Spartinivicinus marinus: one gene and its partners. The protein of the gene in region 1 interacts with the protein of each later gene in a pairwise test. Links are inferred from orthologs where the notes say so. Each region holds a gene or a part of one and is shown on either strand. Other genes may lie near its edges. The genes, in order: OQE68_RS12310, lysA and secB.

What was found.
Region 2: the proteins of OQE68_RS12310 (region 1) and lysA interact in binary tests that used the Escherichia coli proteins (3 or more experiments, as listed by UniProt). The link is inferred for Spartinivicinus marinus from one-to-one orthologs.
Region 3: the proteins of OQE68_RS12310 (region 1) and secB interact in binary tests that used the Escherichia coli proteins (3 or more experiments, as listed by UniProt). The link is inferred for Spartinivicinus marinus from one-to-one orthologs.

What each region holds. Positions count from the first base shown.
Region 1 is NZ_JAPJZK010000001.1:2,723,632-2,729,847, forward strand. What follows is about bases 19-2,960. They hold OQE68_RS12310 (response regulator), read right to left. Parts: upstream 1,870-2,960; coding sequence 1,168-1,869; downstream 19-1,167. Other genes in these bases: OQE68_RS12305 (sensor histidine kinase), read right to left, coding at 19-1,153; OQE68_RS12315 (VOC family protein), read left to right, coding at 2,125-2,478; OQE68_RS12320 (DUF4360 domain-containing protein), read right to left, coding at 2,543-2,960. In the rest of the region: more of OQE68_RS12305, read right to left, coding at 1-18; more of OQE68_RS12320, read right to left, coding at 2,961-3,184; OQE68_RS12325 (helix-turn-helix domain-containing protein), read right to left, coding at 3,429-4,598; OQE68_RS12330 (M67 family metallopeptidase), read right to left, coding at 4,753-5,172; OQE68_RS12335 (M48 family metallopeptidase), read left to right, coding at 6,014-6,216. UniProt on the Escherichia coli protein: Response regulator member of the two-component regulatory system CpxA/CpxR which responds to envelope stress response by activating expression of downstream genes including cpxP, degP, dsbA and ppiA.
Region 2 is NZ_JAPJZK010000001.1:3,193,204-3,204,273, forward strand. Bases 6,681-9,649 are described here. They hold lysA (diaminopimelate decarboxylase), read right to left. Parts: upstream 8,806-9,649; coding sequence 7,555-8,805; downstream 6,681-7,554. Other genes in these bases: dapF (diaminopimelate epimerase), read right to left, coding at 6,681-7,480; lptM (LPS translocon maturation chaperone LptM), read right to left, coding at 8,827-8,943; cyaY (iron donor protein CyaY), read left to right, coding at 9,111-9,452; OQE68_RS14450 (SWIM zinc finger family protein), read left to right, coding at 9,532-9,649. Also shown: OQE68_RS14395 (ATP-binding protein), read right to left, coding at 1-990; OQE68_RS14400 (HvfC/BufC N-terminal domain-containing protein), read right to left, coding at 1,857-2,606; bufB (MNIO family bufferin maturase), read right to left, coding at 2,596-3,444; BufA2 family periplasmic bufferin-type metallophore, read right to left, coding at 3,648-3,911; OQE68_RS14415 (HAD family hydrolase), read right to left, coding at 4,298-5,008; tyrosine recombinase XerC, read right to left, coding at 4,998-5,921; OQE68_RS14425 (DUF484 family protein), read right to left, coding at 5,955-6,653; more of dapF, read right to left, coding at 6,650-6,680; more of OQE68_RS14450, read left to right, coding at 9,650-11,070. UniProt on the Escherichia coli protein: Specifically catalyzes the decarboxylation of meso-diaminopimelate (meso-DAP) to L-lysine. Is not active against the DD- or LL-isomers of diaminopimelate.
Region 3 is NZ_JAPJZK010000001.1:2,942,343-2,953,387, reverse strand. Bases 4,240-7,183 are described here. They hold secB (protein-export chaperone SecB), read right to left. Parts: upstream 5,983-7,183; coding sequence 5,497-5,982; downstream 4,240-5,496. Other genes in these bases: gpmM (2,3-bisphosphoglycerate-independent phosphoglycerate mutase), read left to right, coding at 7,142-7,183; OQE68_RS13245 (rhodanese-like domain-containing protein), read right to left, coding at 6,508-6,921; grxC (glutaredoxin 3), read right to left, coding at 6,198-6,458; trmL (tRNA (uridine(34)/cytosine(34)/5-carboxymethylaminomethyluridine(34)-2'-O)-methyltransferase TrmL), read left to right, coding at 4,929-5,396; OQE68_RS13265 (GNAT family N-acetyltransferase), read left to right, coding at 4,325-4,888. Outside these bases: OQE68_RS13285 (GGDEF domain-containing response regulator), read right to left, coding at 1-697; OQE68_RS13280 (flagellar brake protein), read left to right, coding at 866-1,618; OQE68_RS13275 (hypothetical protein), read left to right, coding at 1,908-2,378; OQE68_RS13270 (alkaline phosphatase family protein), read right to left, coding at 2,601-4,163; more of gpmM, read left to right, coding at 7,184-8,692; OQE68_RS13235 (murein hydrolase activator EnvC family protein), read left to right, coding at 8,908-10,089; OQE68_RS13230 (S41 family peptidase), read left to right, coding at 10,249-11,045. UniProt on the Escherichia coli protein: One of the proteins required for the normal export of some preproteins out of the cell cytoplasm. It is a molecular chaperone that binds to a subset of precursor proteins, maintaining them in a translocation-competent state.

The DNA of each region.
Region 1 (6,216 bases):
CCAGTTTGCTTAGTGTCATGTCAGGTACTCCTGGGCCTTGATCAATAATGTTAATATTGTAGTAGTTATCTTTTTCGTTACAACTAATACAAACTGTAGTGTTTTCAGGAGAATATTTAATAGCATTGCGTACGATATTATCAATAGATCGATACAGCAGTCTTCTATCACCTTTAGTGCTATTATTAATGTCATTTGCCAGGTTTAACTTGATACTCTTCAAGTCTGCTTCTAAAGTATTGTCTTCGATTACTTCTTGAATAATTGCGGGTAGTTTTATTTCTTCTTTTAATAGCTCTACAGTTGGTTCTTGTAATTTAGTAATTGTTATTAGTTCATCAATTAAGCTATCTAATAACTTGATTTGTCGATTCATTTTTTCAAGCAACCTGGGTTCAGCACCTTTTTTGGCTATTAACTCAATAGCAACCCGCTGCCTAGCTAAAGGAGTTTTCAACTCATGGGAAATACTATGAAATAGCTGTTGTAGGTTGTCATGATTTTGCTGAATTTTTTCAGCCATATGATTGAACTCCCGAGCCAAGATACCTATTTCATCAAGCCTATGTTCTATTTTAGGATTAACTCTTTTGGCAAGATCACCTTTTGCTAGGCTTTGAGAAATATTAGTTAATTCTTTAAGTGGGTTTACCAGGTGTTTGGAAAAGAATATGGAAACAATAAATAAGACAAATAAACTGGTAATGGCTCTGCTCCACCAAAGAATATCCTGTCGATGTTTAGGAGGGGGAGGAAAGCTTGGCCCAAGACTGAAATATAAATAATCTCCTTGTTTAGTAGACACCTCTGTTGGTTCTGCCCATGGAGGTAAATAATATCGTTTATGTAGAAAGCGCTTTATAGATCTTGGTAGAGGCGTTGTTGTAGCCGATGTACCTGATGGTGTGATTAAAAAGGCTCTGAGTCCTGTTTCTTCATTGAGTTGTTTTACCCAATTAGCTAAAGCTTTTCTTCCGTGGGCTTCGAAAACAGTAACGGCTTCTGCTGAGTTCTTTTTATCTTGTATATATTTTTCGTGTAGTCCTAGTTCACTTTCAACAATTTCTCTTGTAATCCATGAAGACAATACTGCAATAATTATTAAAGCAGCCCAAAAAACAAGTAGAACTTTCCAGAAAATTTGCTTAAACATACACTAAGGCTAAACTAAAACTGTTTAAGCAGGTAGCCTTTTCCCCTGATTGTTTTAATTAAGCTTGGATTGTCATATACATCAGCGATTTTCTTACGGAGATTGCTGACATGCATATCAATGCTACGGTCATATAGCGAGAGCTGTTTACCCAGCGCCTGTAGGGATAATGTTTCTTTACTCACTACTTCGCCAGTATGTTGCATTAGTAGTGAGAGAACCTCAAACTCTGTACCTGTTAAGTTCAGCGGTTGACCTGATACAGTAGCCTCATGACTAGAAAGGTTAAGATATAGTGGTCCAACCATTACCACATTGCTAGAGCGAATAGACTTTGTGGTTTGTTGATCCATCACTACACGTCGAATAACCGCTTTAATTCTGGCTACTAACTCTCTTGGACTGCAGGGTTTGGGAAGATAGTCATCTGCACCTAGCTCAAAGCCGAGGATTCGATCTAACTCTTCTCCTCGGGCTGTAAGCATTATTACAGGAGTAAGACGTTGTTGACGAAATTCTTTTAAAAACTCAACGCCATTAATGCCTGGTAACATGATATCAAGAATAATAACATCAAAGTTTTCAGTGAGTGCGACATTAAGGCCTTTATCACCTCGAGTCTCCCAAGTAATGGTAAAAGACTCCAGTTCAAGGTAGTCAATAAGCAGTTCTGCAAGCTCTTGATCGTCTTCAACAAGTAACAAACGATATGACATGAATATTTCTCTATAGTCATTCTGTTGTCATTTTACCATAGCCTAAACAGTGGTTAGCGATCTTTACGTTTTATTTACATAGGTCTAGTGTATCCATAAGCTTTGACATTAGATGAAATGTAAATTCTTTAATGATAAAAGTTCAAATCAAGCTACTTCTATTTAGTCTTACCAAGACTTCTTGGATAGGTTAAAAATACTTGACATAATTAAATGACAAGATGAAAACAATATTTATCACTATAGACTACAAACATGCTTGATCATATTGGTATTTATGTAACGGACTACATGGCCAGTAAAGAGTTCTATAAAACTATTTTAGCCCCTCTTGGATATAAGGTGGTTGCAGAGGTACAAGGGTGGGTGGCCATTGGAGATAATAAACCCAGACTGTGGTTAATGGGAGGAGCAAAAACAATACCTGCCGTTCAGTTGGCATTTCAACTTAACAACAGGCAACTGGTTGATCAGTGTTATCAACTTGCGATGGCTAATGGAGGTTTTTCTCAGGCTGAGCCTGGAAAGCGACTGATATATGAGCAAACTTATTATGGTGCCTTTGTAGAAGACTTAGACCAACATATAATAAAGTTTATTTGTAAGTGAATATTACCCTTCGCTCATCTGTTTTTTTACACCTAAGGCAAATAGGGGGCAGTGTAGCAAGTTCTTATATACTCTTAGCGCTTAGTCTATTAGTGCATTTTTTACGAGAAAATAAAATTTTCACGTTGATTGAGCTTATGGTAATTGCGCTTTGCAGGTCTTTACTACTAAGGTTTACTTCAGTTTTAATTTCTAAAGGAGTATGTCTGCTGCATGTTGACCAGTTTTGAGGTTGGCCTGCTAGTGCAGTTTGCTGGAAATATTGCTCAGCTGTTTTATTTACAGAGCCATATACATATTGGGTGGATTTATTGGCAGGAGTTATGCCTTGTAAACGACTGTTGTTAGCTATAGTTGCCATGCCGGACTGGTCTAATCTAGCACGACCTTTATATGTTAATGAGTTCAGCCGATAAGCAACTCCAGGAGGTGCGACAATGGTAAGTTTTAACTGACAATAACTGGTATTATAATTAGCATCACTACTTACCTTGAAGTGCTTAAAATTTACACTAAATTCGTTTGCTTCCTCATGAAAAATAAAATTAGTTGAACCGACTGGACAACCAGTACCACTGTAGTTGGCAGATTGAATATAGGCTTCTCCAGGATAAATGACAGTATCAGAACTTGCAGTATAAGCCGCTGGTGCTATAAGCAATGTTAGTTGATACAGTAATAAACGACGCTGTAAGAAATTAGTCACAATTAGAACTCTCCATGTATTTTGTTAATATGTCCCTGGTTCTACCCAAACATGTTTTAAGATAAAGCTATGTTAGCAATAAGGGACGTATTGAGCTGGCCAGTTGCGTATTGGTGCTATGATAGTTTTGCTATAAAAACAAGACTATAAGAAAGCAAATTGATAGATAAATCAATAGGTACGGTATATATTTTATGTTGTTATCAGAGATATTGTATGATTGTTTATCTGTAAAACCTTTAACTTATAATCGGGAGGGTAGGTCAGTGCTTTTGCGTGTGTAATTAATAGAAAATACATTATGTTTTTTAGGCGAGGAAGCTGCTGATTTATTGAGGGCGTTTTTAAACTCAATAAAAAGATTTGTAAGTAACAACTTTTTAACGGCCAGGTGCTGAGCAATAACTTCAGTGCTAAGAGCTTGGGTTTTGTTCAACTGTTGGATTTGATTAGAAATAAAATGGGGCTGCTCTTTTTTTGTTTTGCAATTATTAAAATGAATAGATGCATTGGTTCTCAATTTAGCTAAACTGAACTTAAGTTGTTTAATGCTAATTAATTTAAGTTGAAATGCTCTATAGATAACGGCTTCCTTACTCACTCCCCAGCGTTGTTGCAATGATTCAATTTCAGGCCAGTAAATAATTGGTTTACTACGTACAAATTCATTACGAAAACTACACGCAGGCATAAGTAAAGCAAGTGCGAAATTTTCTAAATCTTGCTTAGTCGCAGATATATTTTTGCTGGTGAAAAAAAAGTTGCTAACAATTGCACCGCAATGCATTGCAATATCAAATCGAACTTGATAAGCCGTTTTTTTATGGTTGATGATAATGATCGGGTGAGGATAGGTAATAGACATGGAGTCAATGCTGGAGTAAAGATTAGGAAAGGAAGTGACGATACCTCCTGATCTTTCGATGAGAGTAGTTATATTTTCAATAGGAGAAAAGCCCAGCCCCCAATGGAATCGGCAAGAATCTGCTAATTGTTCAATATTTGTATCTGAAGCTATATCAGCGTCATATATTTTAGGGAAGTTATTAGGAAACCTGAATTGGGTTTTTAAAACTCGAATAAGTTCATAATATAAACTCAAGTAGGCAGTTGCTTGAAACAAGGTTGAGTTATTTGATGTAGCCTGACTTTTTGGTGTAGTGATAGGGACATAAAATATAGCATCTTCATGGATAGTATAGCGACTGGAACCGGTTAAAAATGGAGGCAAAATACCTAGTCGACAACACAACTGTTTAATTAGTATGTTGTTGGGTTGGCTAATACCTGCTTCCATTTTAACCAAAGTAGATACTGAAATGCCTAATAGCTCTGATAGCTCATATAAATTAAGCTGATTGATCAGTCTTGCGCTTCGTAAGTTGTTGCCATTAATATGATTGACAGAAGTCATTTTTATATAAACCTAAATATAAGTAACACTCAAAAATGTTACAGGTATTTCTTGAGTGTTTCTGAGTTATTGACAGTTTAAAAAAGCTTTTAGATATTCGCTAAAGACTAAGAAAATAACTTCTGAGCAACTATAAGTAGATAGTTTGGCTTAACTATTGAACAATTTGTTCTTGTATGAAATTTTGTTTATCAGTTGTTAATTGCCAGGCATGACAGCTAACAGTTTTACCATGAGACAGTGAAATAATAATATGAGTTATTCCTGGGCAATCATATAAACAGTCTAGTTGTGAGGGCTCATCAGTAAAATCTGGGTGTGTATGAACCATACTCACAATGGTTAGCCCTTCTGCCCCTGCTTTGTTTTTAATTGAATTATAGGTATGAGAGTCAGTTAGTGACACTGGATATTTTTTTATATAATCCATCTCATCACATGCAATGTAGTAGCTTCCTGTAGCAATCCCTCCTTCTTTTTTTCCAACTATGAACCCAAAGCATTTGGCTGGATAGGTGCGTTCTGCTTGGGTTAAAATAGCCGACATAATTTGACGGGTCAGTTTAATACTCATGGTTGCTTTCCCTAAACTGACAATTAATTGAAAAAGTTATAAGTTAATACAAAGCTTATTGGTTAAGCTCATGCTGATTCAGGCTGTCACCAGTAATATATTAAGCATGATCTGTGTTGGTAAAGATATTCTCCCGCTAATAAACAATAACTAGCTACGATACTTCCCGCTTATAGATGTATGAAAAAGCTTTCAGTTACCCATTATATATAAGCCAATATTTAACACTATTCCAAGTCAATTTTTTATACTAAATCCCTTGCAAAATTATAAAAAATGACCATCTTGACAAACGCTTATTAATATTATTAAAGCCAGAATGAAATGTCAGTAGTAATGTAATTTAGCTAATAGCCTATAATCGACTAACCTTACCTAATAGTCAGTTAGCTGTCTTAAAGGTTACACATTCTTATAGTGACTTAGTTAAATGCGATGAAACAAAAGGCTCACTATTTGATGATTTTTTATGAAGAATATAATGCTACGGTAGCACTTGTTAGCATTTGCGAATGACTATAAGTTCGCTGCAGTGGCCTATTTTAAGCCGTCTAAGAGTTATACATTAGAGGATTATAAAACCATATCACAGAAATTCACTAAAGTAATATAAGACTTTATGCTATACTTCGCGGCTTTATTATTTACTGGAAAACTTATACTGTTGGTAGTTGACTGTATCAAACTGATTTGACTTCTGGAGCAAACTGTTTAATTAGGGTGCAGTTTTGCTTTATTTTTATCAAATAAGACATGTTGGGCATTACCGAAAACAGCATAGTTTGACAAAATTATAACTGGAAAATTTGCAGTATATGGATTTGAGATGGAGGTTAGAGGCATGAATAAGCTGAAATCAATGACAGCTTCTGTTGCTATTGCACTGGCTTTAGTTGGCTGTAAATCAGATTTATTAGAAAATGAAGCAGGAATGAGTGCGCTGGGCGGGGTATTGACCGCTGCAACAGTCTCTGAAAATGAAGTCATAAACAGCGCCAAACTCTCCGCTCAAGAAATGGACAAAAAGTCTAAAGTAGCTCCTGC
Region 2 (11,070 bases), 480 kb from region 1 along the record:
TAAACTTAAGCACAGCGTCCCTAGCCAGCGAATAGATCTTAGTTTAGGTTGTTTGGAAAGCCAAGGGATAAAAAAACGAGAAATTGCTATACCAAAAAAAGTAATTATTACAGCGGCTCCCATACCCCCGCCCCAAACAAAAATCATTGGCAAGTTTGCTTCTTTGAATAAGTAATAAGATTCACCAACCAAGAATAGATTGCAGACTTGTAAGAAAATATGTGAGTATGCATAGGTACATAAAATTGGAAAAGTAGCCTGAGCAGATAGGAATAGTTTTGTTATGGTTATATCACTGGTAGAGTTACCTTTTTTTATGGAAATGGTGCTAAAGTCTAGATCTTTAGCCATTTTAAAATAGGCTACTATCTGAATTAATAGTACATAAAGTACCATTCCAAGTGGAACTAGTGCGACATACTCCTTCGAAACCTGAGAAAAAAACTCTGTTTGTAATAATAGTCCAATACCTAGTGCTATTAGTGGTAGTCCTAGGCGAATCCATATACCGTACTTATAACTAGCAAGAAAAAGAGGGGGGGCATCGCTGATTTTAATAGTGCTCTGCTCAAGTTTTTCTTGATACCAACGTTGATAAGCTGCTTGGTACGAGCCACTGGTAAATGCTCCATTAAGTGCGCTGAAAAGCTGGCGCATCACTAAAAAAGAGAGCATCAATATATAATAGCCCTGTATTGCGAAAAAAATAGTTAAACCGAAAAATAAAGTAGATACAAAGTCACAAAATAGCCCTAGTCGAACAGAGAACTTCCAGCCAACACGGTCTCCTAAATATCCTGTAGGTATTTCTAAAATTGCAGATAGAAAAAATAGCAGAAAAGTAGATAGAACAATTCCTTCTCGTCCAAAACCTTCTGTAGTAGCAATAATACAATAAACAATTAAGCCAGTAGCCAGATTTCCACCGCTTAACAAACCGTCTGTATGACCAAATTGCCTCAACAGCTTTTCTGTATAAATACTGGACATATTAGTTCCTTCTGAGTAACAACTAAGCATGTGCTTAGTGCTGACATAATCTTTTGGCATTTTTAAAATAGAATGCCTTATATTTTGGCTAATAGAAATAAACTTTTAAGTATGTAAATACAAACAAACGTGAGTTTTTTTAGTCCGCGGATAGCTGATATATTGATATAAAATAGTGTCATGTGCTGTCAAAGCTTAGGCTTTTGCTATAGTAAAGATTGTGTACTAAAAAGTAACATGCCATACTTAACTCGTTGTAGCTTATCGTTTATTTTGTGGAGGAAAAAATATGAGAAATATTTGCTTATTGGATGGTGATGAGTGTTAGTTAGTAAAGTTGGCTTTAAAGATAATATTACTCATCATAGTAATATGAAGTAGTATCTTTAGCTTTGCTTCTACTATAATTACTTATCAATACTCAATGTTAGGAGGGGGACAGTGGCAGTCATCCCCCTGTTGTTCCCAAATATCTATGCCTTTTATTTACTCATCCCCGATCAGAAACACATAGTTTACTGTTTCTGTCCTTAAGTAAGCGAAAATCTCCTTTTCGTGCTCGCAAAATGAGCGGTACTAATATTACTATTTTATGAACAATAAGACACGGTATCAGGCTAATAATGATTAATCAAGCATTCAATTTAAGATAAGACAGATACCAAAGTAGAGTTTGTTTTTACTTACTTTCTTGTGGCTCAAAATAACTATTTACTCAAGGTTAGGGAATAGAGTTTTTTTCTTAAGATATTGGGGTTTTATGATACTTCAGTAGAGAAAAGCTAGTTACCTAATAAAGAAGGCTGGCAAGAAAGGTTGTTACTGGTCTAAAGAGAGAGTGAGTGTGTCTGCTCTGAAATCCCATTTCAGCTTGCAGACATTACTACTTGATCATTAGTCAACTGTTGGATAATTTGTGCAGCCCTTTGTGGCGCTTGTTCTGGAGAGTGCCATCTGCAAAGTTGTTCGCAAATGTCAGCAAAGGTAACCCCTTCAATAATCAACTGAATAATTTGCCATTCATCTTCAAATACAGAACGGAATTGTGTAACCAGCTCTTTGCGCCATATCAGCCAATAGCTGGTATTTTGTTCAACGGCAGGTGGTATATGGTTCGCTTCAAGTGATTGCCAGATGTTAACCACATTGGTTTGATATTGAAGCACGCGTAGGCTAGGAACTAGCTTAAGTTGTATGGTGGGCCACTGTTCTGGGGCAATAGTGGCAAGTTGTTCGAGAGTAATAATTTTGCTGCCTGCAGCATCAAAAGCGGCTCTAAGTTGCCATTCCCAGTTTGCGAGCTCAATAACTATGGGTTGCTTGGAGAATAAGGGATGGTGTTTTAAGAAGGATTGCATATCACTACCAAACCAACGAAGTGATGGTTTAGTAGAAGGCATATGTTTTATATAGCCGGCAATCAATTGGTCGTATAAATCATCTCCAAGTAATTTACCTAAACAGGGAAAATCAGTATCTAGCGCTTCTTTTAAGCGTTGATGATAGGCATTTTTATAAATGGCCAGTCCAGGTGTTTCAGTGGTCACCAGCTGCTTAACTTTACTAGGTTTGTCTTGCAAAAACGCAAGAAACTCTTTTTGTAAATTAGCTAGCATTGGCATAACCGTTATAGTCTGTATAGATTGGCTCTGCAATGGTTCTGGCGTGGTTTAGCTCTGCCAGTAACTCTGAAAAAGTAGGCATATTATCATCACGTTCGATCATCGTTGATACTGGGCCAAATAATTGAGCGGCTTCCTGATATAAGCTCCAGACATTATCAACGACGGGCATATCATGAGTATCAATAACATAATCGCCATAGTCACTATGACCGGCTAAATGATGTTGCATCACACGATCAGCAGGAATACCATGTAAGTATTCTGTGGGATTAAACTGATGATTGCGAGCACTTACATAAATATTATTTATATCCAATAAAAGATAGCAGTCTGCTCGTGTTACTATTTCACTAATAAATTCCCACTCAGTCATTTCTGAATCAGCAAAAGTGACATAACTGGATAAATTTTCTAATAAAATCTGTCTGCCTAAAAATTCTTGTACATGTTGAATACGAGAAACAATGTGTTGGATTGTTTGCTCTGTATATGGAAGAGGTAATAAGTCATGGCTATTAATATGGTCAACCCCTGTCCAGCATAAATGATCGGAAATAAAAATAGGGTTAATTCTTTGGGATAATTTTTTAAGTTGTGCTAGATAATCTTGGTTTAAAGGATCGGTGCTGCCTATAGAAAGAGATACCCCATGCATAGCTAGAGGATATTGCTCTCGAATAGCATCTAAATAATACAGAGGTTTGCCACCTGCAACAAAATAGTTTTCTGATATTATTTCAAACCAATCAATATTGGGTTGGGTTTCGATAATTTCTTGATAATAGTCATGGCGCAACCCTAGGCCAAAACCATAAAAAGGACGATTCATTCGGGTTGCCTTCATAGGTTGATATAGAAACAAGTGTTATATGCCAGTTAGAGATAAATGGACGTTGGGTGTTATCAATAGTAGCGAACTACTAATAATGACCAAATCCATTTATTTTAGGGCCTGTTAACACTATTTGAATCACCACTGCCGGTTCAACTAGTGTTATTAGGCCCTAGTTAAAGGCGTCCTAAAGAAAAAAATTACTTTTCTTCTTTAACAGTACCACCTTTAGCTTCACATTCCTCAGCAGACATATTCAAGTAACCTTGGCCTTTACAAGAGCCATGGCCTTTACAGGCATTACTTGCAGTGGCACAGTCGTTATGACCTTTACAGCTATTAACACCCCAGCATTGAACTTGACTGGCTTCAGCACTGGCTGCTACTTGAGAGCCTAAAGTAAATAAACCCGCAGCAACAACAGCTAAAGCAGTACCTGAAACTTTTTTTGGTGCACTCATCATATACTCCTACTACTCATAGTAATTTCATTAAATTGAGCATTTATCAATAACTCAATCCTAAAGACAGGATAGGAAGAAAATAAATTTCAGTCGGGTAATTTAAAACGAATAAATTGGCTTCGATCTTGTGATTTTATTCAAAGTTAGAGCTTTCGAAACTAACCAGAATAACTGTGAAAATATACCTGTCGTGAATCATTTTTAGGTGTAAAAATAAAGTGGTATATATTCACAGCGAGGGGTATTTATACCCCTAGGGCACAAGGGCGCGGCCACCGAGAGATGAAGCCCCAGGAGTTTAGATAAACTAAATGACTGGGGTGAAGAGCGACGGTAACAAAGCCTAAAAATCATTCGCGATGAGTATAAGCCTGGATACTTTTTAATTATATTTTTATACTTTTTACTACTTTCGGCAACTCACTAATACAGCTAATCATTGCATCGGGTTTTATATGGTAATCCCATGAGTTTTGTTCGGGGTTGAACCAGATGGCTTTTAGACCGACTTCCTTGGCACCGATAACATCATATTCTGGGTGGTCGCCGATGTGTACAATTTCTTCAGCAAGCACTTTGGCTGCTTGGATGCCGGCTTGGAAAAACATAGGATCGGGTTTGCTGGTGTTTAGCTCGTCTGCACAAAAGGCAAAATCAAAATAATCCCCTATCGACAGACGTTTTATATTGACGTTACCGTTGGTGAGCACGCCTAAAGTATATTGTTGGTTTAATTCTGCTAATATGGATTCGACATAATCAAAGTAATCAACCTGGTGGCGGGCATGGAGAAATACTTCCATGGCTTGTTCAGCTCCTTTGGCTGCTTGTTCAGCATAGCCTGCTTGAGTTAGCAGTTGTTCCAGTGTGACTTTTCTTAAGTTGGTTACCTGGTGGGTGAGGGCTGGGTTGGCTTGTTTTATTTGATCTTTAAATTCTCTAAACTCCGTGATGGTTGTATTTATATCGCGGTGATCATTGATATTGGGGAATTGGTCTAGTATCCATTTGATAACATCTCGCTCGGCTTTTAGTAAAACAGGTGTGTTATTCCATAGGGTGTCATCAAGGTCAAAAGTGATTGCTTTAATTGTCATTAGTATTACTGCTAGTTGAGGATTCTTTACGCCTGGCTCTTGGATGGCTGCTGTCGTATACGTTGCTTAATTGGTTGAAATCTACATGAGTGTACACTTGTGTAGTGCTAATATCACTATGGCCCAGTAATTCCTGTATAGCGCGTAAGTTACCGCTTCCCTCCAATAAGTGAGTAGCAAAACTATGGCGCAACATATGAGGGTGCAGGTTACCTGGTAACCCCATGAGCTGAGCAAAATACTTAACCCTGTTTTGAATTTGTCGATTGCTAATTCTACTGCCCAGTTTAGAAACAAACAGGGCGCTCTCACCTTGTTTGGCTAACAGGCTGCGGGTTGTCAGCCATTTCTTTAAGCGATTACAGGCGTAGCTACCGATTGGTACTAGTCGGGTTTTGCTGCCTTTGCCAACTACAGTTACCTGCTGTTGGTTTAGATCGATTCCACTGATATCAAGCTGTGATAGTTCATTTAATCTTAAGCCTGATGAATAAAAAAGCTCTAAAATAGCATGGTCTCTGATTAATAGTGGATTATCAGGTGTTGTATTTAACAGCTGGGCAATTTGATCGACATCCAACAGTTGGGGTAATTTTTTAGATGCTTTTGGTGCCTGCAATGCAAGGGTCGGGTTTTGTTGACTGGAATGTTTGCTGCAATAAAAAGAATAAAAAGAGCGAATGCTAGATAAGTGACGCTGTATTGAGCGGTGATCTAAACCATCATGTTTTAACTGGCTTAGGTAGTGTCTGAGTAACTGAGGTGTTACTCGTTCCCAGCCTGGGCACTGCTGGCTATCTAGCCAGACAGCCAGCTTGTTTAGGTCACGCTGGTAATTATCAAGCGTATGTTTTGCCAGCTGTCTCTCTATACCCAGGTATTTATAGTATTCCTGTAGTGTTTGTTTTAACACGCTTTAGCTGTTCTTGTTAATTGGCTGCTTTTGTTAATTAGATTGCTCTTGAAAATGGTAAACCAGCTGGCTGAGTACTTCACCAATATGGGTTAAAAACAAGGTACCATTGCTGGTTCGAAAGTGATTCATATCCTCACTACCAATAGCCAAAATACCCAATAGCCGTTGATGATAAAGTGGCACCACGGCAGCAGAGCCAACTTGATGGGCTTGATCAGGGAAAAGTACAAGCTTTTGCTCTAGTTTTAATAAACCAGTAATAGGCTTGGTGCTTTCAAGAATATCCCCTAACTGTTTTTTAGCTTCTGCTAAGGCAAAGGTTCGGCCATGAGTGTTGAGAGGTTGGTCTGCAAAATAAAGTAGGCAGCAGGCGTCTGTTTTAAATTGCTCTCTAAAGTGCTCTTCAATAATGACTTGAATATCTTCCAAGCTACTGGCAGCTAGCAAGTTGATAATGAGTCGGCGGGTTTTATCAAAAAGCTGATCATTTTCTCGGGCGATAGCAATTAAATTGCTTAAGCGTTTATGCAGCTCTTTGTTTTCTTTTCTGAACAAATTAACTTGATGTTCTAATAAAGAAATTGCTTTACCACTCGGGTGGGGAACAGTGAGAGTTTTCAGTAAATCAGGGTTGTGCAGAAAGAAGTCAGGGTTAGCTTCGAGATAAGCAACCACCTGCTGTTCGGTGATTTCTTCCGAAAACGCCAGCTTATTGGTTGGTTTTGTCATAACCTAATTTGACCTTCAAATACCCGGCAGGCAGGACCTGTCATTTTTACGCTATGCCCTTCACCTTGCCACTGAATTGTTAAACTACCGCCTGGTAAATTCACAGTTACCTGCTCATCCAGCAAGCCTTGAATACAACCAACGACAACTGCCGCACAAGCTCCAGTACCACAAGCTTGAGTTTCTCCTACGCCACGCTCAAACACTCGCAAATTGACTTCCTGGCGGCTGAGTACTTCCATAAAACCAACATTAACCCGCTGAGGAAAGTCTGGGTGTGACTCTAATTCCGCCCCTAATGTGTTAACAGGTGCGTTATTGATAGTGTCTACCTTTAATACTGCATGGGGGTTACCCATTGAAGCAGCACCTAATTCCATTTCGCCATTAACAGTTTGTACTTTATAAGTAGTCTGCTGTTGAGGTGCATTAAAAGGAATTTTGCTTGGCGCTAGCTTTGGTATACCCATATCTACAGTAATATTGCCATCGGCTTCTACTATTAATTCTATATCACCTGACAGTGTTTCAACCTTAATATGGTTTTTGGTTGTTAACTTTTTGTCTAGCACAAAACGAGCAAAACAGCGCGCTCCATTTCCGCATTGTTCTACTTCACCGCCATCTGCATTGTAAATTCGGTATTTGAAGTCGTTGTTTGGGTGGCTGGGTGGTTCAACAACCAGTAGTTGATCAAAGCCTATCCCACGATGGCGATCGGCCAATGACCGAATTAAATCTTCATTGAGTTTGCAGTGTTGGGTGACTAAGTCGACAACCATAAAGTCGTTGCCAAGCCCGTGCATTTTTGTAAAACGTAACAGCATGGTGTTGTAAGTCTATGCGAATCTAAAGCCTGGATATCTCATTAGTTAAGGTTACAAGAGATATCCAGTTTTACTTAGTTAGGGAGTAGGTATTCGTTTGCTATTTGTTGGCTAACAGTTTCTCTAGCCCTGATTAGATGGTGCTGGTCTTTATCAACCATCACTTCTGCTGCTCGATTACGGCTGTTGTAATTAGAGCTCATAACAAAGCCATACGCGCCAGCAGAACGAATGGCCAGCAAGTCGCCTGGCTTCAGGTTTAGTTCTCGGTTTTTGCCCAGAAAATCACCTGTCTCACACACAGGGCCAACGATATCAAAATTAGCTTGTAGGCCATCAATTCTTGGTTTTACTTGAACAATGTCCTGCCAAGCATTGTACAGAGAAGGGCGAATCAGGTCATTCATAGCTGCATCCACAATGGCAAAGTGTTTATGGCCATTGTCTTTCAGTAAATCAACTTGGGTGACTAAAATACCGGCATTGGCAGCAATTGAGCGGCCTGGCTCAAATACTAAGGTGAGGTTGCGGCCCTGGATTTTTTCCATAACGGCTTTGGCATAGGTATCCGGCTCTGGTGGTATTTCCTGCTGATAACGGACCCCAAGGCCACCGCCTAAGTCGAGGTGTTTTAGCTCAATACCCAGTTTGGCTAGCTCATCAACTAAAAATAACAGGCGATCCATTGCATCTAAAAATGGATCAATCTCGGTTAATTGCGAACCAATATGACAGTCGACGCCTATAATTTGCAGGTTGGGTAGTTGAGCGGCCTTTTGATACGCGGAAATTGCATCATCAAAAGAAATACCAAACTTGTTTTCTTTCAACCCTGTTGAAATATAGGGATGGGTTTTAGCATCAACATCGGGGTTAATTCGTAATGAAATAGCAGCTTGCTGGCCCATTTCTGCAGCGACTTTCTGAATGCGTGCAAGCTCAAACTCCGACTCCACATTAAAGCAATGGATGCCGACCTCAAGGGCCCGGGCAATTTCTGCCTCTTGCTTGGCTACTCCAGAGAAAACCACTTTGGCTGGATCACCACCAGCCGCTAGGACGCGTTCAAGCTCACCTACTGAAACAATATCAAAGCCTGCGCCTAGTTTAGCCAGAACATTGAGAACAGCCAGGTTGGAGTTGGCTTTTACCGCATAGCAGATCAAATGGGGGTGTTTACCCATCGCCTTGGTATAGGCTGTGTAGTGACGTTCCAGTGTGGCCCGGGAATAGACATAGCAGGGCGTGCCATACTGCTTAGCAAGCTCCGTAACCGGAACATCTTCGGCAAATAATTCGCCATCGCGGTAAAGAAAGTGATCCATATTGCTTCTTAATCAAATCGCTTATTGGTTAACAGATTCTGTAGATTCTTGCTCAGATTCATCTGGTAAGTAAAGAGGTCCTTTTTGACCACAACCAGCCAGCCAGGTAAGTAGAAGCACAGCAAATAGAATGCGCATTGGATATCCCTCACTAATAGTACAATAATGACGGCAAAGTATACCTTGTCTGTTATAGCTCGGCTAATGTTCAAACAGTTAAACTGATAGCGACTAAACAAATTTGTACAATGGGCTAGAACAGGTTGGGAACAGCTTAGAAGTCACATCAAACAGGTTACAAGCGAATGACAGAAGCAGAATTTAATGAGTTATTAGACGAACTAATGGTGGCTATTGAAGATGCCATTGATGAGCTAGAGATAGATATAGACTGCGAATCTGGCAACGGTATGCTAACCATGCAGTTTGAAAACCACAGCCAGATCATCCTAAGTCGTCAGCCAGCACTACGACAACTGTGGCTGGCAGCCAAAAGTGGTGGATTCCACTTTAACTATCAATCAAAAGAACAGCAACCAAACGAACAGCAGTGGGTATGTGACAGCACTGGCGAAGAATTCATTAGTATGTTGAACCGGTTTATGACTGAGCAGGGTGGAGAGGAAGTAGAGTTGGAGTTGGGTTGATATGGCTTGTTGAGTCGCTATAACCCCCTTACTTAGGTTGAGCTTACTTTATTCTATCTACAAAAGAATCAAATAATACATGTCAGATATTCAAAAATATTTACGCAAGTTAACAATTGATGATTTATATGAGTGGGCTGGCTCGACCATTGTTAGCCGAGGGAAAGGCTATATAAATTATGTTAGTGATGATATTTTCATTACTGAACATGACGAGTTAGTTGCTGAGGTTGAAGGAAGTGAGCTTTATATTACTCGTGTATTTTTAGATGATGAAAATGAATTAGTTGCAGGGTGTAGCTGCCCATACTATGACAACTGTAAGCACGCTGTGGCCCTAATTTTAAAAGCTGGTCAGTATTTAAAGCAGCATAAAAAAATCCTGCTATTAACTGAAGATAATGATCTTTATCATGAGCTTGATGATGAGATCGAGGAAGATGCTGAGTTATATTTAGAGGGAGAATGTGAAAAAACATTAACAGGCCATGAAGTGCAATTGTATAGGGTTTTGGTTAAAAAAACTCATGCAGATTTGTGTGACTTATTAATTGATATAACCAATAAACATCCTCAAATAAGGCAGTTAATACTAGAAAACCATCGCTTTAGTAATAGTGACGTTAGTCAGCAAGTTAAACGACTGCGGAAAAAAATCAAAGAACTGAGTCGCATAGATGCCTGGTCCAACCATTGGGATAATGAGAGTAATATACCAGACTATTCTCCAGTTAAAACCCAATTGACATCATTATTAAAACAAGGTCACGGGGATGATGTATTACAACTTGGGGAGTACATATGGGAGCAATGTTGTCAACAAGCTGAACAGGCCAATGATGAAGGTGAAACTGTTTTTGAAATTGGGCAATGTTTGGAAGTTGTTCTCCAGTCACTTCCTGAGTCAAGCTTTTCTCATTCGGAGCAATTGTTGTGGGTAATTGAACGACAGTTAGAAGATGATATTGGCTTATTGGAAAATGCTAATGAGTTTTTAGAAAGCCCGATATATACTCCAGCTGATTGGCAACAAGTCGTAGACAGTCTTATGAAAAGGTTAAAAGCGACTCCTATGCCACCCTCTATACATGACTTTACTAAAAAGTATCACCGTAAGAAGCTACTGAGAACAGTAATACACTCGTTAAAAGCGAGTAGACAACATGAAAAAATGATAGCACTAATGGAAGCAGAGGTTGAATCTTCTCAAGATTACCAAGACTTAGTAAATGAGTTGTTAGCTATAGGTGAAATAAAAAAAGCTCGTCAGTGGTGTATTGATGGCTTCTATAAAACACTAGATGACGCGCCAGGAATCGCAGGTGAGTTGCAAAGCCTGCTGCGTGAGATGGCTGCACAAAACAGTCAGTATGACTTAGTTGCAGCATACCGAGCACAAAGCTTTTTCGATAGGCCGTCGTTAGAAGCCTATGAGAAGTTACAAACTGCTTGTACCAAAGCAGGCTGCTGGGCTGAAGTGAGAAACAAAATATTAGGCTATTTAGAAACAGGGCAACGCCCTGATGTAACAGCTAAAAATAATCTTAAAAGGAATTGGCCTTTACCTAAGCCAGAAGTGCTATATCCTTTAGTTAAAAAATATAAAGAAAACTTTCCC
Region 3 (11,045 bases), 220 kb from region 1 along the record:
CACCCTCTAAGTTTGTATCAGGCAACAACACTACAAATTCTTCCCCACCAAAACGAGCAATCATGTCTACAGAGCGCTTTAATTGATGCTTTACGGTTTGAGCTACTTGCTGCAAGCATTCATCACCAGCCAAATGGCCGTAGGTATCGTTATATTGCTTAAAATAGTCTACATCAATCATCATTAAGCATAACGGGCTTTTTCGACGCTTAGATCGTTTTAACTCTCTTTGTACTGCTTCATATAACCCACTCCGATTAGCAACACCTGTAAGTACATCTTGCTTACTCATTGCTTCCAGCTTGGCATTAATTTTATTCAGTTCTTGCTGGGAACGAACAATACGCTCCATTGCCTTAACTTGTGCAGAAACCAAAGCGGGCTTAATAGGCTTAACCAATATACCATCACCACCTATCGTCAATGCCTCTGCATACTCATCATCATCTGTGCTAGCGGTAATGAAAATAATAGGTAACCAGCTGTCATATTCTTCACGAATTCGCCGTGTGGTTTCCAAGCCGCCCATTTTGGGCATATTAATATCCATCAAGACCATATCAATGGCTGTACATTGCATAAACTCTAAAACTTGACAGCCATTTTCTGCCAAATAAGGAATATGCCCTGCTTTGCTAACGACTTTAGCTAAAAGCAGTCTAATTGAGGGAGTATCTTCAGCAATTAGAATATTCAAAGACGTTACCTATCCCTGGCATTACATAGCAGACGTATTTTTATTAACTAGTATATACACTTATAGAGATTGCTGCCGATAAATAAAATATACATAACCTTGCCGCAGCAATAAGAGCTAACTAGGCTTAAGGTGACTAGCGATGTAACATAAACAGGCGTAATAAAAATGTTTCAGTGGCTTCGCAGACAACGAGAGGAAAAAGCTCCTTCATATGATGGTAATAATCTACAGGTGCTATCTAAACTATGTCAGGAACACAGTTTTATCGATGTTCAACCTGTAGATACTAACCAAAATTTTCGAAGTATAATTCTACAATTATACCCTGAAGAAAATTATTTATTAATTGACGAGCTATACCCTAATCCTCCAGAGAAATTACTGGAGCCAGGTAATTTATTAAACATTAGTTGCCATGACCAAGGCTTTCGTACCCGTTTTCAGTCGAATTTTTTAGGCTATGAAAACTTTGACAACATGCCTGCTTATCGCCTTTCAATGCCTATTGATTTGCAACATGGGCAGAGAAGATTGAACTTTAGAGTAAGTATTCCCGCTGAAGACTTTATTCGTGTAAGCCTTACAGGGTTTGGGCCTGTTACAGCCTCTGGACGTATTATTGACTTATCTAGCAGTGGTATCTGTTTAAAATTAATGGGTCCACCTCCTGATGGCTTGCATCGAGATGGCCTTGTTGGTAATTGCATTTTTAAATCAACAGATGAAGAGCATATTAAAAGTAAGCTCTTTGTTACCCATTTAGAGTTTAATCGTAAGCCAATCACTCACACTATAGTGGGAGGACGGTTTATGAATATGGAACCTCCTATTCAGAAAAAGCTCGATCGGTTTATTGCCAAATTACAACGTGAACAAAGACGGCAATCTCTGGCTGCAAATGACAGCCACCCTATTTAATTGCAACAAAGCTAAAAGCCTACAAACGTGTATATTTCATCAAACCACAGACATTTCTATCATATGACCTGTGAGCTCAAAGTCTTTCACTTTTTAATGTGAACAGCTTGGCAGAACCCGTTTATTAAAAAAATATAACAAAAAGCACCCATTATACTTATACCTAAGTCAGCAATACACAAAACACTTTCTGTACCTACCAGTATTTATTTGAGCAAGTAATGGTGAATACTAAATAATTATTAATAACAAATTACATGTAGGCACATACATATTGGAGGGAGTCACCATGGAACTGGTCAATTACTTTAATCAAATAAAAGAAGCCTGCCGAGAAGTTGTTACTCTTTATGAACGCGCAGCCAAAAGCAACAAAGTCAATAGTGAGAAGTTTTTACTACTAGAGGAGTTGGTACAGATGCTAGAAGCAGAGTTTTGCCCACTATGTAGAACGATTATTACCAAATACCGTATAGTGGGTATCTGTTTGCCTGATAAAACGTTAAAAAGAAAGCTAAGTTATTTATTTGATGAAATAACAGACCACTTGCAAGGAGTAAGCAACCGATTACAAAAGCAATTTAACCAGCTAAAAACTAACGTCGACTATATTCTATCATTAATTCCTGTCGTCGCCTTAGTCAAAGATGTTTGCATATATGCAAAAAATTTATTAGATGATTTTTCCAATATAGAAGACATTTGTCAAATAGCGATAGGAAAAGTGAATCCTTCGTTATTATTTAAAGAGTGCGCTTGAAGAACTGTATCGTTTTAATTATATATTCAGATACACGACGTTTTAAACAAAAGTTATTTTTAGCTTTTATAAATTTATGTAGAATATTCTAGCTGTCGCAAAAAATATAACGTAAGTTTAGTGTTTGATATGGAATAACCTGCTACCCCATATCCACTCGCTTTTTCGTCCCCCAAAGAGGGGGATATTCCTCAGAGCAGGAGGGCAGCACAGGATAAGTATTTAACGAGACTGCTGTTGTTGAGCTGTCTGTTGGTCATTCAACTTAGCTGCATGAGCCATTACATGGTAAATATAATTTTGCTCATGGACACCATGAAATAAATGCGCCCAAGGGCCTGAAGCATATATAGCTACATCTTCACCACCATGGGTTTCTGAGGACATTGGCAACAGCACCTCCTGAAAATAGTTTTTCGATTTAGTATTAACATTAACAATATTCATTCGACCAGGTTGACGCTGCCCAGATTGATCGTTAGCAGCACCCTGGCCACTGTAATATCCTAATGTTGTATAGGGTAATCCATCTGCGGCTAGAGTAGGCGATTTATTAGGCTGCCCTTTGCTATTATTACCAACAACTTTACCTAAAATTGGATTGCCTCGTGTAGGATAACCTCCCATGGTAAAAACATGGCTATGATCAGCGGTAACAATTACCAAAGTTTCACGTGCGTCAGTCATTTTAATGGCTGTAGCAACCGCTTTTGAAAATTCAATTGTGTCATGCAATGCGCGGTAGGCATTTCCTGCATGATGTCCATGGTCGATTCGCCCTCCTTCAACCATTAGAAAAAAGCCATTCTCATTTTTTTGTAAAATTTCAATGGCTTTAGCAGTCATTTCTGATAACGATGGCTCTCCTCCTTTATCATCATTTCTATCTGCTTCAAAAGCCATGTGCGAGCGATTGAATAACCCTAATAAATGATCGACATTTGCCGCCTTAATAGACATAAACTGTTGCTCATTCCAAACATACTGGGCATTATTATATTTCGTTAACCATTCAACAGTTAAATTCCGTCCATCTTCTCGTGCCCCAGTTTTATTTGGTTCTTCAGGATCAACCTGGTTATCTGGCAAAAAGCTTCTGCGTCCGCCTCCTAATGCTACTTCCAACCCATTACCATACGGGAACTCAATTAACTGCCTAGCAATATCTTTACAACCAGCTCGCTTTGCGGACGAAGGCATATCGTCATCATCCTCCCACCCCCGTTCAGGGCTATGGGCATAAGTAGCAGCAGGTGTTGCATGAGTAATTCGAGCTGTTGTCACAATACCTGTAGCCATTTCTGCTTGCTCAGCTTGCTCCAATAAAGTCATTACTTTATTTCTTTTAGCTGTCTCACAATCACCACGCGCCACTTGTTGATTAACTGAAATAACACCTGCTAGGGTTTTTACCCCTGTCATCATAGCAGTCATTGTTCCTGCTGAATCAGCCGTTTGTTGATTGGTATTATAGGTTTTTGATAAACCAACATAAGGCAACCTTTCAAATGCTAATAAGTTCTCTTCTCCTGTTTTACCCTTTAATTGGCCATCTAGAATTCTGGCAGCTGTGACTGTTGATATGCCCATACCATCACCAACAAACAAAATAACATTGCGAGCAATTGAAGTATTTGGTTGTTGGTGAACTGCTTTTGCTACCGCTTGCTGACCAGCTTCAAACCAGTTATCTGATATAACTGGTTGAGCAATAGTTATCATTGGAATAAAACACCAACCAGAAAGTAAGTACTTACAGATAATCCGTTTCACTGTTAATTTCATTATAACTTTCCTTTAACCATCCTTCCTTAACTGTCGTAAAGTTTAAGCTGCTTACACTTATTACGAACGTACTATTAAAATTAATTATTATTGATATTGAGCCACTTTTTTATGTCAGTAAAATGACGATCTTTTTATAGAGAAGTGTAAAGCAAATTTATATGTTTAAACAGCTTAATACCAAACGCCTGACAGGAGTACCACTCAACTTATCTTTAGTTGACCAACGACTTTCTGCTATTCAGCAGTCAGCACCTCTTGTTGGTAAATGGTTATATTGGTGCAACCCTAATTACTCTGCAGCCACTAACAAAGAGTGGGTTGAATTCTGTATTGCTCAACAACAACTTAAGACAGAGTTCAACTTTGCTTTTATTGGCAAAAAAAACCAAGAATATATTGGTGAAGCTAGAATCAGCGGTATTAACTTTCCCCATGGTTTTGCTAATCTAAGCTATTGGGTTAACGCTAGTCACCTAAAACAAGGTTATGCCTCTGAAATAATTACTGCTGCTGCCCAGTTTTGCTTTGAAGAGCTTAATTTGATTCGAGTAGAAATTGTTGTTGATATTGATAATCACGCCAGTATTAAAACGGCTAAAAAGGTGGGAGGTCAATTTGAAGGCAGGTTACGTCATCGCAGTAGAACTTCAGGCCAACCACGCGATTCTTATATGTTTGGTCTATTTCCTGACACATTACATGCTGAAATAGAAGCGGTATAATACCTTTAAATAAAACCCCAGCTTTTGAGTATTGACCTCTATGCTCCATATTGTGCTATTTGAGCCTGAAATTCCTCCTAATACAGGCAATATCATCCGCCTATGTGCGAATACTGGTTATCAGTTGCATTTAATAGAACCTTTAGGGTTTGATTTAGATGATAAAAAACTACGTCGAGCAGGCTTGGATTATTCAGAGTTTGCAAAAGTGGCAGTACACGAATCTCTCTCTGCATTCTGTCAATCGGTTAACTATAACCGCTTATTTGCTATTAGCACTAAAGGCTCTACCCTCCATACCTCAGCTCAATATGAGCCTAATGATGCATTATTATTTGGCCCAGAAACCCGTGGACTACCCAGTAATGTTTTACAAAATGAGGTAAAACCCGAACATATTATACGACTACCCATGAAGCCCAACAGCCGTAGTATGAACTTATCTAACTGTGCTGCAGTGATGATTTATGAAAGCTGGCGGCAACTAGGATTTAAAGGTGGGGAATAATATATCACTGACAAACTGAGCTACAACCAAAAAAGGGGCTAAGGCCCTTTTTTGGTTTAATTCAATAACAAACAAATACTTATAAAAAGAATATGACAGCTTATTGAATAGTTTCTGGCTGCTGCTGTTGTTCACGTTGTTGCAGAGCTTGAGCATATAGCGCATCAAAATTAACTGGCGCCAACATAATTGGAGGGAAGCTGCCACGTAAGACCAAGCTATCAATACACTCACGAGCATAAGGGAACAAAATATTAGGGCAAAAAGCACCCAAGGTTTGATGCAATGAAGCGTCATCTAAGCCTTTTACTAAAAAGACGCCAGCTTGTTGCACTTCAACAACAAATGCTGTTTCTTCATTGTTAGTAACAGTTACTGTTAGAGATAAAACTACCTCAAATACCCCTTCTTCAAGTTGAGTGTTCTGGGTATTCAGATCTAAGTTAACCTGTGGCTGCCATTCTTTCGTGAATATCTCAGGCGCTTTGGGCGACTCAAATGAAAGGTCCTTCACATAGATCCGCTGTAATGCAAACTGAGGTTGGTTCTCTTCGCCAGCTGCCTGATTTTGTTGATTTTCAGCCATTTATGTAATTCCTTAATTAATTTATGTCATTTAATACTCTAAGCAGGTCAGCAATACTAACTCAGCTGACGCACTTCGTCATGCATCACCAGGTTGGCCTGTGACAGCAACCATAGCACTAATCGATGTTGATGTCGCAAAATAAAGACGTCACTTGTTGGTTACTATAGCCTGCACGAGTGATTTTTAGAGGTACCTTGTATAGAGATATAGTGCTAATGGGTTTCAGCAATCAGAGGATCAAGCTTACCTTCACGTTCTAAGGCATACAGCTCATCACAACCACCCACATGCCGCTTACCAATCCAAATTTGTGGTACTGAGGTACGCCCTGCTTTTTCAGCCATTTTCCTACGTACCGCCGGTTTACCATCCACACTAACCAGTTGATAAGGCACTTGCTTGCTATCCAATAAGCGCAGCGCCCGGATGCAAAAAGGGCAATAAGCTGAGCTGTAAATGGTTATGTTACTCATCTTTCTTTCACTTCCTCAGCAACACATATTCACTAACAAAACCCAGACATTACTTTATTACAGGCAGGTTTTCACTTGTCCAGGTTTGCATACCACCTTGCAACCTAAGCACTTGCTCAAAGCCAGCAGCTTTCAACGCTTTACCAGCGGCACTACCTTGTTGTCCCATTTTATCAACGATAATAATGGGCTTGTCCTTGTGCTTTTCTAGCTCTTTCATCCGTTCAGCAAACTTGGTAGATGGAATATTGATAGCATTAACAATATGCCCCGCTTGAAATTCCTTACCATCTCGGACATCTACCACTATTGCATCTTTGTTGTTTACTGCAGAAGTTAGCTGGCTGGTGTTTATTGTTGCACCTGCTTTACGCCCTTCGGTATAAATTAAAGCCGCTAGTAGAGCTAAAAATGCAGTAACCAAGTATGGATGGTTGACAACAAACTCTATCAATTTCTCCATTTGTATTCAGACCTTGCGATTAAATAAGGGTGGCAAGTATACAGGTTTCAACTACCAGGCTAAACAGTTAGATTATCAACCTTCATGCTTCACCTACTATCAGTGCTTTAGATCGGACAAAGTGTCTAGGATCACAGGCTTAATAGACCTCCCTTTAGAATCTCGCTAATATCTCTCTACCCGCTTTTTGTACCATTTACTATGAGCAGCACGAATCCATATGAGTAACCAACGACGTACTACCGCATTACTTATCCTTGATGGTTTTGGCTATAGCGAAACATCAGAGTCCAATGCTATTGCAGCCGCTGAAACGCCTGTTTGGGATAAGCTCTGGGAACAAAATCCTCACAGTTTGATTTCAGGCTCTGGGATAGATGTGGGATTGCCTGATGGCCAAATGGGCAACTCAGAAGTTGGCCATATGAACTTAGGGGCAGGTCGGGTTGTGTATCAAGACTTCACACGCATCACTAAGGCCATTGCAGATGCCTCTTTTTTTACCAACCCAACCCTGACAGAAGCTGTAGACAAAGCCATTACTGAAAACAAAGCCGTTCATATTCTAGGCTTGTTATCTCCCGGCGGAGTACATAGTCATGAAGACCATATTTTAGCCATGATTGACCTAGCTGCTCAGCGTGGTGCTCAAGCCGTTTATGTACATGCATTTTTAGATGGTCGTGACACGCCTCCACGAAGTGCTGAAACATCACTAAAACGCATCGAAGCCAAACTTTCAGACCTAGGTGTAGGCCGAATTGCCAGCTTGATTGGCCGCTACTTCGCTATGGATCGCGACAACCGTTGGGACCGAGTTGCCGCTGCTTATAACATGCTTACCTTAGGTACTGGCGATTTTTCTGCAGAGGACCCAGTTACTGGTTTGCAAGCAGCTTATGCTAGAAGTGAAAATGACGAGTTTGTTAAGGCAACCATCGTTACTCCTGCAAATCAGAAGCCTACCGTTATTGGCGATGGTGATGCAGTTGTGTTTATGAACTTTCGTGCAGACCGCGCTAGACAGCTAACACGTGCATTCGTAGAAGACAGCTTTAGTGGCTTTGAACGTATTAGCCGGCCTAATCTAGCGGGTTTTGTTATGCTCACTCAGTATGCTGCTGATATTCCTGCACCTTGCGCATTTCCGCCTGCATCATTAAAAAACACCCTCGGCGAATATTTGGCATCACTTAGCAAAACTCAGTTACGAATTGCAGAAACAGAAAAATATGCCCATGTAACCTTTTTCTTCAGTGGCGGCGAAGAAACTCCTTATAAGGGCGAAACTCGCATTTTGGTTAACTCACCCGATGTAGCCACATATGACCTAAAACCTGAAATGAGTGCCCCCGAAGTCACTGATAAGTTAGTTGAAGCAATTATCAGTGGAAAATACGACTTAGTGGTATGCAATTATGCCAATGGCGATATGGTAGGCCATACCGGTGTTTTTGATGCCGCAGTGAAAGCGGTTGAATGTCTTGATGAGTGTATTGGCCGGATTCTTAAAGCGTTAGAACAAGTTAATGGTCAATGTTTAATTACCGCTGACCATGGCAATGTCGAACAAATGAGTAATGAAGAAACGGGGCAGGCCCATACAGCCCATACTTGTGAACCTGTACCACTAGTCTATGCTGGACCCAAAGCGATTAAGATTAAAGATCGCGGTATTCTGTCAGATATTGCCCCTACAATACTTAGCTTAATGGAACTACCCATTCCAGAAGAAATGACAGGAAAAGTATTAGTGGAGCAAGCAAACTAGTTTCATCACAAATACTTACTCCCTCATAAGCCAAAAAACAAGTTAAAAAACTTGCGGAATTAATCCACTGTTTCTTTATCTAAAAACCCAATTTATAAGTTGGGTTTTTGGTTTTCATGAAGTTTCTTTGCGACATCTCCAATTACCAGGCATACTTAAAAAAACACCTTCTGGTGTGTTTCTTGAAATGTTTCCAACTACAAGTGTTGTAATCAATGTTGAAATTTATCTTTTCTTTGACAAAACAACTTTATAAACCTATTTGTATTTGTTTAATAAGTGGCACTGCTTTACTTAACAGCAGCGTTAGCTGGGCTAACCCAGAATTACAAGAAAAAGAAAAACAGTTAAAACAATTGCAAGCTGAAATTAAAAAAACCCAACAGCTACTCAAAAAAATCCAACAACAACGCTCTAACGTACAACAATCGTTGCAAACAAGTGAGCAGGAAATGGAACGGCTTCATAAAAAAGTGCAGGAAATTGAAAGCCGGTTGCAGGAGGGCCAGCAACAATTAAAAAAGCTCCATACTAGGCAGCACCAGCTCAGTGTTGCCAAGCGTCAGCAACAACAACAGTTAGAACAAACGATGTTACTGGCACTGTATACAGGTCAAAACTCTAATATAAAAATGTTGCTGAACCAGCAGCAGCCTACCGATGTTGCACGCACCCAGAAGTATCTTGGCTATCTTGCTCAGGCCCGTCAGCAAAAAGTGACCGAGTTTAATCAAACCATCCAGTCGTTAACTCAGGTTAGTCAACAGATTGAAGCAACCAACACCAAACTAACCCAGCAGCAGCTTGCTTTAGCTAAACAGCAGCAGGCACTTACAACTCAGAAAGCAAAAAGACGCTTATTACTCAAACAGCTTGAGCAAGAACTGGCAGCTAAAGACCAAACACTGGCCTCACAGCAGAAAGAGCGGTCAGAGTTAGAACAAGTCCTCAAAACCTTAGCAAAAACAATAACACCACTGCCTCTACCAGGCACCCCTTTTTATAAACAACGGGGCAAACTCCCCTGGCCAATCCAAGGAAAAGTGACAAACCGCTATGGTAGTTTGAAAAAACAAACTAAATTAAAGTGGCAGGGTCTATTTATTCAAAGTAATGAAGGCTCTCCAGTATCGGCTGTACACCATGGCAGGGTCGTGTTCTCAGATTGGCTGAGAGGGTCAGGGCTGTTAATTATTGTGGATCATGGCGGTGGCTATATGTCACTGTACGCTCATAATCAAACGCTATTAAAAGAAACAGGCGAATGGGTAAAAGCAGGTGAAGCAATTGCAACAGCTGGCAATACAGGCGGAAATAATGAAACCGGGCTTTACTTTGAGATAAGACACAAAGGTCAACCACAAAACCCAAGCGGGTGGATCGTTGCGGGAAGATAGTTGCCCGTCGATGTCGATAAAGTAACCCAGCAACAAATTAGCAGATAGAGATCACGAATTGCGAGGGCCTAAACAGAGGATGTTACCAGGACAGTGGTTTTACCGCATCTCATAGGATATAAATACCTTAATAGAGAGCTATTCAATCGAGAGTTTTTAATGATCAGCAAACGCTTAAAGTTTTCCCCTTCAGTTCGTCATCTCGCTTTCGCAGTGACTGCCCTTGTTAGTAGCCTAGCGTTTGCCGAAGCCGAGCCAAATCAGCCCTTAAAAGGTCGCTTGCCATTACAAGAACTTCGCACCTTTGCAGAAGTATTTGACCGTATCAAAGTGGCTTACGTTGAGAATGTTGATGACAAAACCCTTCTAGAAAATGCCATCAAAGGTATGCTAACCGGGCTAGACCCCCACTCTGCTTACCTCGATCCCAAAGACTTTGAAGACCTGCAAATCAACACCACTGGTGAGTTTGGCGGGCTAGGCATTGAGGTTGGTATGGAGAACGGATTTGTCAAAGTCATTGCCCCTATCGACGATACACCTGCACAACGTGCTGGAGTAGAAGCTGGAGACCTAATCATCAAGCTTGACCAAAAGCCAGTAAAAGGCATGGGCCTAAACGAAGCTGTCGAAATGATGCGTGGCAAGCCTGGCGAACCAATTACATTAACTATCGTACGTGAAGGTAGCAGCAAGCCATTTGATATTGTGATCAAGCGCGACATCATTAAGGTACAAAGCGTCAAATCCAAAGCACTTGATGAAGGTTATGGCTATATTCGAATAACCCAGTTCCAAATCGATTCTGGCGATGAAGTGGTTAGTGCAATTAAAAAACTAGCCAAAGCCAATAAAGGTAAACTGAACGGACTGATATTAGACCTAAGAAACAACCCAGGTGGTGTATTACAGGCAGCAGTGGATGTTTCTGATGCTTTCCTGAAAAAAGGCGTCAT